Regions from separate parts of the Ornithinibacillus sp. 4-3 genome, predicted to be linked through region 2. Evidence: predicted binding sites of a transcription regulator. Region 2 holds the regulator's gene; the other holds the start of a gene.

Region 1 (6,912 bases), 1.2 Mb from region 2:
GGAAACTGGAGCATTATATAAGATTGAAGTAGCTTTATTAAAAGATATTGCTACATTAACCATTGATACATCGGGTGCAGGATTACATCGACGTGGTTATCGAGTAGGGCAGGGAGATGCTCCTGTGAAAGAAACCTTAGCTGCTGCATTAGTTCTTTTAACTAATTGGAATCCAAATAAAGCCTTTATTGATCCTTTTTGTGGTTCAGGAACTATCCCAATTGAAGCTGCATTAATTGGGCAGAATATTGCGCCAGGATTTAATCGAAACTTTGCATCTGAAGATTGGTCCTTTATCAAGCAGAAATACTGGGATGATGCTTTTACAGAAGCAGAGGATCTAGCAAATTATGATCAAGCGTTAGATATTATTGGTTCTGATATTGATCATCGTATGGTAGAAATTGCTAAAGCTAATGCGTTAGAGGCCGGACTTAGTGATTTAATTCAATGGAAACAAATGCAAGTGAGTGATTTAAATATTAAAAGAGATAATGGCTATATTGTTTCAAATCCACCATATGGTGTACGATTAAGTGATCGAGAACAAATTACTAAACTTTATCGTGAGCTTGGAGATGTGATGAAAAATCACTCTTCTTGGAGTGTATATATCATTACTGCATTTGAAGAATTTGAAAAATATTATGGTCATAAGGCAACGAAGAAAAGAAAATTATTTAATGGATTTATTAAAACCGATTACTATCAATTTTTTGGTAAAAAGAATTAGATATACATAGAAAAAATACCTCTAATGGAGGTATTTTTTCTAATTGATGGTTTTTAATATTTTATTGAATGCTTTGTCTGTATCAAATTTATCTCCCATTGTAAACTGCTCTAATAAATTGTCTTTTTCGTCTAATAAATAGGAATAAGAAGTATGAACAATATCTCCAGTTCCTGGATCACGATAGCGGAAGTCTAAGGAGTCAGCAAGTTTCTTTGTATCTTCATCTGTCCCTCTTAAGAAATACCAGCCTTCATCAGATTCAGTAACCTCAAAACGATTTGCATAATCCTGTAAAACCTCAAGGGTATCATGTTTTGGGTCAATTGTAATCGTTAGAAATTCTACTTGATCTCCAAAAACACCTTCTTTCTCTAACTTATTACGTAATTTCGATAGCTCTAATGTCGTAACAGGACATACATCCGGGCAATTGGTATACATAAATTCTATTAATCTTACTTTATTTGGTGATTCCTCAAAAGAATATTCTTCTTCAAATGCAGTTTGTAAAACAACATCCTGTGGTAATTCTGTATTTCCAGGGCGAATCACTGTTAAATATAATATTCCTGCTGTTATACCAATAACAAGTAAAGCGCTAAAAATAATATATAATTTCTTCAATTAAATTCCCTCCATAAAAGTAAGGCTTATAAAGAATAGGGGAAGAGGAAGGGCAAAATTTCCTCTACACCCTATATACGTTCCTACCTTGTTACCATAATTTAAAACCTTTAGATCCCGGAGGCGCATTTTGTAGAATATCGATAAACGGAATCGTATATGTGAACAAGATTAATAGTACAGTAATACCAATCCATAATTTCCAGTTTTCAAATACTTTAGGAGTTGAAATTGCATCTTTTGCAAGAGCAGCAACTGGGAATTTTTCTTCGCCTTTAGGAGCAAAGAACGCGAGATAAACAAAGATAATAATCATGATTACCATACCAATAAATAGGATAGATCCACCAATAGCTTGAGCCATTTGATATGGCCCCCAAGCAGCTGTATCAGCATTACCAGCATATTCAGAGTATGCAGAACGACGTGGCCCACCTAATAATCCTTGCCAGTGCATTGCGGTAGACATAATCGTCATACCTACTGTCCAGAAAATTGTTTGAATAATACCTAGCTTGTTCATTGCTGGTGTAAGAATTCTACCAGTTAATGTCGGTACTAACCAATAAGTAATTCCAAAGAATGTCAACATTACTACTGTTGCTACTGTTAAATGGAAGTGTCCTGTAACCCAAATTGTATTATGGACAACTTGGTTCATTTGGTTAGAAGCATTAATAATTCCTCCAGCTCCTCCAGGGATGAAGAAGAGCATACCAATAAATGGTGCTAAGAAACGAACATCTTTCCATGGCATTTTCTTCAGCCAGCCAAATAGCCCTTTTGCTCCTAATTCTCTTCCTCTTGATTCAAACATAGCAAACATAGAGAATGCCGTCATTAAAGAAGGAATAACTACTAAAAATGTTAAAATAACTTGTAGAAACTTCCAGAATGGATCAATACCAGGCTCTGTTAATTGGTGGTGAAACCCAACTGGAATAGAGAATAATAGTAATAAAATAAATGTAAAACGTGCTAATGAATCTGAAAATACTTTACCACCGATAATTTTTGGCATAACCGCATACCACATCATGTATGCAGGCAATAACCAGAAATATACAAGTGGATGACCAAAGTACCAGAATAATGTACGGCTAACTAGTACATCTACTGTATCTACCCAACCTAAAGACCAAGGTAATAATTGGAATAATACAGTTGTTGCTACTCCTAAGGACGCAATAAACCACATTGCCATTGTTACTACACCCATATAGCTTAATAATGGAGTAGGTTGACCTGGATTCTCTTTGCGGAATCTAGCATGACGCTTAAACATTACAAACGCATCTAACCATGTACCAACAATAATTAAAGTTAAACCAAAATAAAATCCTGCATGTGCTTGTAGTGGAGCATAAAATGTATATAAAACAGTTGCTTCATTTTGAATCATTAAAATACCTGCAAGAATAACTCCAGCCAACATTAGCCAGAAGCCTATCCAACCAATAATGAGCTCTGTTTTATTATATCCACCTGTAGTTTTACTTTGTGCAGCAAGCATAAAACCGATAATAAAGAAAGTAGTTAATACTAGACCGAGAATAACTCCATGGATTGTTAAAATTTGATAATAGCTAAGGTTAAATGGCATTTGGAATTTTCCAGAACGTTCTAGTACTTGTAATAAACCTGCTGAAGCACCTACGAATAGGGCAGCAAATGCAACATATAGATGTGCCATCGATAATCTTGCATCTTTAATTGGTAAACCTCGAACAGATTTCATCATTATTCAGTCACCTCAATCGTCGCATACATTAAGTGGTGTCCAGTTCCACAATACTCATTACATACCATGGTAAATGTACCTTCTTTTTTAAATGTATTTGTTAATGTACTTACATAGCCAGGCTCTAGCATCATGTTTACATTTGTACCAGCTAGTTCAAAACCATGAATCACATCTTTCGTTGTAACTACAAAATGTACTGTTGCTCCTTTAGGAATCTGAACTACCTTATCATCTGTTCCAACATCATAGTTGAAAGCAGAAGCAACAATTGCTAATTCGTATTCATTATCACCAATTTGTTTTAATCCAGGCTCATTAAATGGTTCCCATTCATCTACTTTTTCTGGATCTAACGTTACAGCGCAGCTAGGGGGTTGACTGCCCATATAGAATGCGCTAATTCCTACAACGGTTAGGAATACTAATAAACTACCTACACCAAAAAATAACCAAATCTTTTCATATTTATGAAAATGCATAGTCCTCTTCTCCTTTTCTTAACGGGTTACGAATAACATCCATACACCTATCCAGCTTAGTACAATAATTCCGCCTAAAATCATTACTGAAGCTAATGTACCTTTGAGGGATGTTTCTTCTTCATGATTAACTTGTTTTTTCACATTTGATTCTTTCTCCTTCACCTTTGGCCCAGCCATCTTAATCACTCCTTTCATTTTAGATTTTTTCATTGAGAGTAAAGTCGATAGGATACTAGATATATAGGTGTTTGAAGTCACTCTCTTTTTCATATGTAAAGCTCTTCTTACACTTTCATCATACACACAAAGTAATATATTTTTTATAACTTTGTTCAACATTTCACAAACTGTTCAATTGGGATGGCAAAATTATGAAAAAAATGTGATAAAGTTGTGAATTATTTCACAAACTAATTGATTTAGGGTAAAACACTAGTTAAACAAAGAATAATGAGTGTCAACCAAAACCTTTCCATACCATAAAAAAAGCAAATGCGATATAATATCAGTAATATTAAAAATTTTGCATTAAAGGAGAGAGCTATATAATGAAAACAGATATTGAAATTGCTCAGGAAGCCACATTAAAACCAATTCGTGAGATTGTTGAAGGTTTACAATTAGATGAATCAGACTGGGAACCATATGGACATACGAAAGCAAAATTATCAGATGCTTTATTGAATAAACTAAAAGATCGTCCTGACGGAAAAGTTGTTTTAGTAACGGCGATTAGCCCTACACCTGCTGGAGAAGGAAAGTCAACTGTATCTGTTGGTTTAGGCCAAGCATTAAACCAAGTAGGCAAGAAAACAATCATCGCTTTGCGCGAGCCTTCCTTAGGGCCAGTAATGGGAATAAAAGGTGGGGCTGCTGGTGGTGGATATTCACAAGTGCTACCGATGGAGGATATTAACCTGCATTTTACTGGTGATTTACATGCAATTACTACAGCAAATAACGCATTATCTGCTCTAATTGATAACCACATTCAACGTGGAAATGAGTTGAATATTGATCCACGTCGTATTGAGTGGAAGCGAGTCATGGATATGAATGACCGTACGTTAAGACAAATTGTTGTTGGATTAGGCGGGCCTACACAGGGGGTTCCTAGACAAGATGGATTTAATATTACGGTAGCATCTGAAATTATGGCTATCCTGTGTCTAGCAAATGATTTAAATGATTTACGTGAGAAGATTTCTCGGGTTGTAATTGGTTATACATATAATGAAGAGCCTGTTACAGTAAAAGATCTAAAAGTAGAAGGTGCATTAACACTTTTATTAAAGGATGCAATCAAGCCTAACTTAGTTCAAACAATTGAAAATACCCCAGCAATTATCCATGGTGGTCCATTTGCGAATATTGCCCATGGATGTAATAGTATTATCGCTACCAAAACTGCTGCTAAATTAGGGGAATATGTTGTTACGGAAGCGGGATTTGGAGCGGATCTTGGAGCAGAGAAGTTTCTCGATATTAAATCCCGAGCTGGAGACTTTGAACCAGCAGCTGTTGTCATTGTTGCTACTGTTCGAGCATTGAAGATGCATGGTGGAGTTGCTAAAGACGATTTAAAAGCAGAAAATGTAGAAGCATTAAAAGCAGGTATGAGCAATTTGAAGAAACATATGGAAACGATTGAAACTTTTGGACTTCCTTATGTTGTTGCAATTAATAAATTCCCTACAGATACAGAAGCTGAAACTGATTTTATCCAAGCATGGTGTGAAGAACAAGGTGTTGATGTTGCTTTAGCTGATATTTGGGCTAAAGGTGGTGCAGGTGGAATTGATTTAGCGAAAAAAGTTATTGCTAAAGCAGAGTCTGAAGAACGTGATTTTAAACGTATTTATGAATTAGAGGATTCTTTAGAAACAAAAATTAGAAAAATCGCTCAAAAAGTTTATGGAGCAAAAGATATTGAATTATCTCCACAAGCTAAGAAACAGGCTGCATTCTATGAAATGCAGGGGTGGGATAAATTGCCAGTATGTATGGCGAAAACACAATACTCTTTATCAGATAATCCGGCATTATTAGGTCGACCAGAAGATTTTACTATTTCAATTCGAGAAATGCGCCCATCTATTGGAGCAGGGTTTATCGTAGTTCTTACAGGAGATATGATGACAATGCCAGGTTTACCAGTTAAACCAGCTGCTTTAAATATGGACGTTTCAGAAGATGGAAGAGCTCTAGGCTTATTCTAATATATCAATAAGAAAAGACTGTTTACATAAAAGTAGACAGTCTTTCTTTATCATAGAAAAAAGTATAACGAAAATGACTAGAAGTAATCGCTACAGAAATACATTCCGCCTTACTAAAAGGGTCGAAGCTTAAATTTCATTATATTTTTGACTATAATAAATATTAAATTGTTACCAGATTAGGTATGCAATAAAATGGCTGTCAAAATTTTGGGAGTGTATAAAGATGAAGGTAAAACGAATTGTTGCGAATGTAGAAACACAGGACAAGTCCAAAGCAGCATACTTCTACGGAGAGGTACTTGGGCTTGAACAACTAATGGATATGGGATTTATTGCAACTTATGGATCCGATGAGAAAATGGAAACTCAAATTAGCTTTCTTTCAGAGGGAGGTTCCGGAACACAAGTGCCTGATTTATCTATTGAAGTTGATGATCTGGAAGAAGCATTAACTCGTGTGCAGGAAGCGGGCATCCCAATTGAGTATGGACCAGTTGAGGAACCATGGGGAGTACGGCGTTTTTACGTAAGGGACCCATTTGGAAAGCTAGTCAATATTCTTATTCATCAGTAAAAAAATAATATTAGATATTACTGCTAAACACAGTTGCTCCATAAATAAATTTAGAACAAAGAGTAGAAAATGGAAAAAGGTTAAAAAGATCTATTAGGAATATCAAAAGTTTTATAAAAACTACAATCATATTGTTTATAATGTTTGCTTTTGGTTTCAGTGATTTAAGACCATTCAAGACCAAAATATGAGTGATTGTGACTTATGCTTTTTTCGGGTATGATAAATGAACAAGATATATTAGTTACAATTAAATGGAGGGAAAGTAATGATAACGGAAGAACAAGCTTACCTAGATTTATGTAAGAAAATTTTAGCAGCTGGTAAGGAAAAGGATGATCGAACAAATACTGGAACCTATTCTATTTTTGGTCATCAAATGCGCTTTGATTTAAGCAAAGGCTTCCCATTACTAACAACTAAAAAAGTTCCTTTTCGTATAATAGCCGTTGAATTGCTTTGGTTTATTAAAGGCGATACAAATATACGCTATTTACTAGAAAATAATATTAATATTTGGAATGAATGGG
Region 2 (6,912 bases):
ATGGATTGTTCTGTTTGTAGTTACACCAATTATCCTTGTTGTTTACTATTCGTTCTTTGATATTGAAGGTAATTTTTCCTTTGAAAACTACCAAAAATTCTTTACACCTGTCTATTTAAAAATGACTTTAAGTTCCTTTTGGTATGCTTTTTTAATTACGCTATTCTCTTTGCTGGTAGCATATCCTACTGCATATTTACTAACAAAGCTAAAGCATAGTCAATTATGGCTCCTGCTGATTATTGTACCTTCATGGGTAAATCTTCTACTAAAAGCCTATGCTTTTATTGGGATTTTTGGGAAACATGGAATAGCGAATGAATTCTTGGAAATAGTTGGAATTGGGAATAAACAAATACTATTTACTGACTTTAGTTTTATTTTTGTATCTGTCTATATTTTTATTCCTTTTATGATTTTACCAATTTTCAATGCACTTAATGATATCAATCCTTCACTCATTTCTGCCGCTTCTGATTTAGGTGCGACAAAATGGATGACATTTCGTCGTGTTATTTTCCCACTTACATTAGATGGGGTAAAAACTGGTTGCCAAATTGTCTTTATTCCAGCATTATCACTCTTTATGCTTACTCGATTAATTGCTGGGAATCGCGTAATTACACTTGGTACTGCCATTGAACAGCATTTCCTTGTGACACAGGATTGGGGTATGGGAGCAACCATTGCGGTCTTTTTAATTCTTATTATGGTAGTTATTATGCTGTTAACTGGTAATAGAAAGCGAGGGGGATTAAATGGATAATAAAAACGGTGTACTAGCAAAGATTTTTTTAACTCTTATTTTCATTATCCTTTATGGACCTATCTTCTTTCTTATTATTTATTCCTTTAACAGCGGAGGAACAATGAGTGGATTTGAAGGCTTCACATTCGATTGGTACCGTGAATTATTTGATGATACTCGCTTACTAATTATCGTGCTTAATACACTTGTGATTGCATTGCTCTCCTCATTAATTGCAACGATTATCGGTGTATTTGGTGCATTAGCAATCTATAATTATAGAAGAAGACGAACACAGAATACATTATTATCATTGAACAATGTTTTAATTGTAAGTCCTGATGTTATTATCGGAGCATCTTTCTTAATTTTATTTACATTAGTCGGCTTTAAGCTTGGCTTCACATCTGTTTTACTATCACATATTGCATTTAGTATTCCAATTGTTGTTTTATTAGTACTTCCTAAGCTAGCAGAAATGAAGCCTTCTTTACTTGATGCCGCTAAAGACTTAGGTGCTAATCAATGGCAAATCTTAACTAAAGTTATTTTACCTTATATTACACCAGGAATTTTCGCTGGATTTTTCATGGCATTAACATATTCCTTAGATGACTTTGCCGTGACATTTTTCGTTACTGGAAACGGATTTAGCACCCTTTCCGTAGAAATATACTCACTTGCCCGTCAAGGAATTTCTTTAAATATTAATGCTTTATCTACCGTTCTATTTGTCTTTACGATTTTACTTGTAATTGTTTATTATTTTATTGCTCAACGTGGGAATGTGAAGATGGGAGTGAAGAAATGAAAAAGCTTATACCGATTTTCTTAGCTGGTTTCATTGTATCTTTCGTCCTTCTCTATTTCATTGCTCGCATTAATGATTCTCAAGGATTCTCAGGAGGAAATACGCTCTCTGTATTCAACTGGGGAGATTATATCGATGAAGAGCTTATCGAACAGTTTGAAGAAGAAACAGGTATTAAGGTTATTTTAGAAACCTTTGATTCCAATGAAGCAATGATGACAAAAATTGTTCAAGGTGGTACAACATATGATGTTGCCGTTCCATCAGAATATATGATCGAAAAAATGCTGGAAGAGGACCTACTCCTCCCCCTTGATCATGACCTATTACCAAATATTGTTAATATCGATGAACGTTTTATGGACTTACCCTTTGATCCAGAAAATAAATATTCCATTCCTTATTTTTGGGGAACGGTAGGAATCACCTATAATCCGACTTTACTGCCTGGCAAAACATTTGATAGCTGGGAGGATTTATGGGATGAAGACTTGAAGAATGAAATCATTCTTATCGATGGAGCTCGTGAAATTATTGGTGTAGGACTAAATGTACTTGGTTATTCTTTAAATGATACAAATGAAGACCATTTACAGGAAGCTTTTCATAAGCTCCGTGATCTAACACCAAATGTCAAAGCAATTGTTGGTGACGAAAATAAATTGCTGATGCAAAATAATGAAGCCTCCATTGCTGTGCTATGGTCCGGAGATGCTGCTGATATCATGTCAGAAAATGAAGATATTGACTATGTCGTTCCAAAAGAAGGTTCTAATCTATGGTTTGATAATATGGTTATTCCAAAAACAGCAAAAAATATCGATGGTGCACATCAATTCATTAACTTTATGCTAGATGCAGAAGTAGCGGCCCAAAACACAGATTATGTGGCATATTCTACACCTAACCAAGCAGCACTAGCATACTTAGACGAAGAGGTTGTAAATGATGAAAGGTTTTATCCATCACCAGAGCTAACAGAAAAACTTGAAGTATACGAGAATATAGGAAAGAAAAACCTAGCCATTTACAATGATCTATTTCTAGAATTTAAAATGTATCGGAAATAATAAGAAAAAAACCGTTAAGCTCTCTTTATAGGGAACTTAACGGTTTTTCATTCTATAATCAGAAGCTGGGATAAGAGAATTTATTACTTAGCTAATTCCAAACATAAATTGTGCAAATACCTGCTTCGTGGGGTATGTCAGCTTGGTATTGCACTAGGATCTCGCGAACCGAACTTCCTATATACCTTGCTTTATATAAATATTGTTCGGATTTCAAGCTTAGTTTTTCTTTTTGTTTCAGCATCCTTACTCTTGATTCATTCCATCCTGTTGCATAAAATAAATCAATGTCTGTAATTCAACGGATAGATCAATATGATGAACATGGACATTCTTGGGCGCTGTAATTCTTGCAGGGGTGAAATTAAGAATACCTTCAATGCCAAGCCCTGCTAATTTTTCTGTAATTTGTTCAGCTACTGTGACTGGCACAGTCAGAATCGCCACTTTAACATTACCTATCCATCTTTCTAATTCATTAATATCATAAATTGGCGTCCCACCAATATCTGTTCCAACTTTTGCTTTATCTGTATCAAATGCGACAACTATTTTCGTATTATTGTTTTTCATAAAATTATACTGCAGAAATGCCGTTCCTAAATTCCCTACTCCAATTAAGGCTACTTCTGTTACTTGATCTTGATTCAACGCTTTACGGAAAAAAACGAGTAAATATTCAACATCATATCCATAACCTTTTTTTCCTAAAGCACCGAAATGTGAAAAATCTCTACGTATGGTTGCTGAATCCACTTTTAACGCTCTGCTTAATTCAGATGAAGATACTCTTGTTTTTCCTTGATGATTTAAATTTGATAAATACCTATAATATAAGGGCAATCGCTTCGCTGTTGCTTTCGGTATCTTTTTATACATATTTACTTTTTCATTCCTTCTCGATAAAAATCTCCAGACTTTCCTCCAGATTTTTCTAACAAATAAGTTTGTCCAATGATCATGCCTTTATCAAAGGACTTACACATATCATAAATCGTCAAAGCTGTGGCAGATGCTGCTGTCAACGCTTCCATTTCTACTCCTGTACTTCCCTTTGTCTTTACAGAAACTTCGATACAAAGCTCAAATTGATTGTTTTCTAAATTCCAATCAAATTGAACATCGACCCCTTTTAATTGCAATGGATGGCACATCGGAATAATATTTGCAGTATTTTTTGCAGCCATAATACCTGCTACCTGCGCTACTGCTAATACATCCCCTTTGCTAACTGTATGATTGGTAATAGCTTTATATATATCTTCTGAAACGAAAATACTTGATTTTGCTAGAGCCGTGCGCATAGAATCTACCTTCTCACTAATATCAACCATTTTTGCTCTACCTTGTTCATTAAAATGAGTAAAATCTGTCATAAGCTCATCTCCAGTTTTTATTCTATCATCTATTTTATCAGAAAAGAGAAGAGAAGGCTCAAAAAGTATTGCTAGCTACATATTAAATAAGATACACTTAGAGAGGTGAGGTGAAAGTAATGATCATCATGCAATTAAATGATATTTCTAAATCCTTCGGTGCAGAAGAGATTTTATCTAATATAAAAATAGAGATTAAAAGCAATGATCGTGTTGCAATTGTTGGTAGAAATGGTGCTGGCAAATCAACAATCTTAAAAATAATGGCTGATCAATTATCCCATGATGATGGGGAAATTTTCAAACCGAAAGATCTACGTATCGGTTATTTATCACAGCATAGCTCGCTCGAATCAAAACAATCTATCTGGCAAGAGATGCTATCTATTTTCCAGCCTTTATTGAAAAAAGAACAAGAGCTTCGTTCACTTGAACAACAAATGGCAAATCCTGGAAACATGGATGAAAGTGAATATGAAGCATTATTGCAGAACTATGATAAGCTACATCAGGAATTTGAAAATGAAGGTGGCTATCGTTTTGAATCGGAAATTAAAGCTGTTTTGACAGGACTTGCATTCCATACCTTTGATTATGATACTCCTATTCATGCATTAAGTGGTGGACAGAAAACGAGACTTTCTTTAGGAAAATTACTCCTACAAAAACCAGACTTACTCATTCTCGATGAACCGACAAACCATTTAGATATGGAAACACTACGCTGGCTAGAAGGCTATCTATTAAATTACCCTGGTGCAGTCACTATTGTTTCTCATGATCGCTATTTCCTCGATAAAGTAGTTTCGATTATTTATGAAATCTCTCGAAATCAATCTAAGAAATATGTTGGCTCCTATAGTAAATATCTAGAACAAAAACAAAAGGATTATGAGAAAGCATTAAAGGAATTTGAGCAACAACAAGCAGATATTAAGAAAATGGAGGACTTCGTGCAGCGCAATATTGCTCGGGCCTCTACAACGAAAAGAGCGCAAAGTCGGAGAAAACAGTTGGAACGTATTCAAAAAATAGATCGTCCACTTGGAGATGAATCTTCTGCTTCTTTCTCTTTTCAAATTCAAAGGCAAAGTGGAAATGATGTATTAAAAGTTAGTGATCTTACCTTTCAATATCCTGGAGAAGACAGCCCTTTATTCACACAAGTAAACTTCCATGTGAATCGTGGGGAACGTGTTGCCATTGTTGGACCAAATGGAGTAGGGAAAACAACATTGCTCAAGCTTATTTTATCTAATTTACAGCAAAAACAAGGTACCATCCAGCTTGGAACGAATGTACAAATCGGTTATTATGATCAGGAACAAGCAAATTTAACATCCAATAAAACTGTTTTAAATGAATTATGGGATGACTACCCTACAACAATGGAAAAAGAAATCCGAACTATACTTGGAAATTTTCTATTTTCTGGTGATGATGTACTTCGTCCTGTACAAGCATTAAGTGGTGGAGAAAAAGCAAGACTTGCTTTAGCAAAATTAATGATGCAAAAAGCAAATTTATTAGTGCTCGATGAACCAACAAACCATTTGGATATTGATAGTAAAGAAGTACTTGAAGCTGCCTTAATTAATTTCCCTGGCACGATTGTATTCGTATCACATGATCGCTACTTTATTAATCAAATAGCGGACCAAGTGATTGAATTGAATCATGATGGTGCAACTGTCTACCTAGGCGATTATGATTATTATGTAGAGAAAAAACAAACAGCACTAGAAATTGCAAAATTAAATGAAGCAGAGCAATCACAAGCACCCGAGAAAAAAGAAAAATCCCAAAGATTAAGCTATGAACAAGAAAAGAAATTGCAAAGTGAAAAAAGAAGGAAACAACGTGAAATCGAAAAAATAGAAACGAAAATCGAAGAATTAGAAGAAGAATTAAATGCACTGGAAGAACAAATGGCATTGCCTGAAGTATATCAAGACCATGAAAAATCACTAGAACTTTCTACAGAAGCAAATCACACGAAACAAATGATTGAAGAATTAATGGAAGCATGGGAAGCATTTCATGATACTCCAAAATAAAAGGTAGGTTATTCAATTGGAATTCGAATATGAACTGACAGAAAAAGATTATATTAATTTTAATATTTTTCATTTTGGCAACTCAAAAGCGGTGAAACGCTCTTTACTTGTTCAACGTATTATTGGACCTCTTTTCTTTATTGTTTTTGGTTACTTATATTATCAAATCGAAACAGTCTCTTTACCTTTGTTAATTCTTGTCATTATTGCATTAAGTGCAGTATGGATTATTCTTTATCCAATGCGTTTTAAAGGCTATATTACGCGTAATACAAAGCGAATGATTGAAGAAGGTAATAACGCTCTCATTTTAGGAAAACATCATGTAACAATGAATAAAAATGGCTTTACGGATAAAACATCTAGGAGTCAAACATCACTACAATGGAAAAATGCTGTTAGCTTTCAGGAAGATAAAGATAATTTATATCTCTATCATAGCCCTAGCTACGCCTATATTATCCCAAAGGATAAAGTAGGAAATGTAGAAGAAGTTAAAAAATTTATTCAAACAAACTTGCCTGCTAGTATTTAAAAAACACCGTGCACTGGATTTTTCCAGAAAGCACGGTGTTTCATTTTACTTAAATAAATAATCATTTTGTATCGAATTCTCGACAGCCACACGATATATTAAGGCATAACCAATTACTGATGCTAGCACAGCACTTCCTCCATAACTAATCAAGAGTAATGGAATCCCTGTGATTGGCATTACATTAATTGTCATACCAATGTTTTCAAATGTATGAATCAGTAATAACGCAAAATAACCAAAACAAATAAATGATCCAAACACACTGAAATTATGGACTCGTAAGCCTAATGTAATTAGCTTATAAAACAAAAA

What was found. The regulator Rex, encoded in region 2, represses fermentation and respiration genes when NADH is low (regulators of the CRP and FNR family bind a similar motif). The targets are predictions, from matches to a motif close to TTGTGAAATATTTCACAA.
Region 1: a site for Rex is predicted at 3,978-3,995, ahead of AB4Y30_RS09085 (cytochrome c oxidase subunit 2A). Genes of this name have one in related genera too.

The regions. Positions count from the first base shown of each region.
Region 1 covers NZ_CP162599.1:1,861,656-1,868,567, reverse strand. The annotation lists gene AB4Y30_RS09105 (class I SAM-dependent RNA methyltransferase) at 1-733, shown strand, start outside; gene AB4Y30_RS09100 (SCO family protein) at 773-1,360, opposite strand; gene AB4Y30_RS09095 (b(o/a)3-type cytochrome-c oxidase subunit 1) at 1,452-3,101, opposite strand; gene AB4Y30_RS09090 (cytochrome c oxidase subunit II) at 3,101-3,583, opposite strand; gene AB4Y30_RS09085 (cytochrome c oxidase subunit 2A) at 3,602-3,763, opposite strand; gene AB4Y30_RS09080 (formate--tetrahydrofolate ligase) at 4,135-5,805, shown strand; gene AB4Y30_RS09075 (VOC family protein) at 6,032-6,382, shown strand; gene AB4Y30_RS09070 (thymidylate synthase) at 6,651-6,912, shown strand, end outside.
Region 2 covers NZ_CP162599.1:613,468-620,379, reverse strand. The annotation lists gene AB4Y30_RS03130 (ABC transporter permease) at 1-766, shown strand, start outside; gene AB4Y30_RS03125 (ABC transporter permease) at 759-1,559, shown strand; gene AB4Y30_RS03120 (PotD/PotF family extracellular solute-binding protein) at 1,556-2,629, shown strand; gene AB4Y30_RS03115 (redox-sensing transcriptional repressor Rex) at 2,876-3,508, opposite strand; gene moaC (cyclic pyranopterin monophosphate synthase MoaC) at 3,511-4,005, opposite strand; gene AB4Y30_RS03105 (ABC-F family ATP-binding cassette domain-containing protein) at 4,125-6,062, shown strand; gene AB4Y30_RS03100 (YcxB family protein) at 6,079-6,597, shown strand; gene AB4Y30_RS03095 (FtsW/RodA/SpoVE family cell cycle protein) at 6,643-6,912, opposite strand, start outside.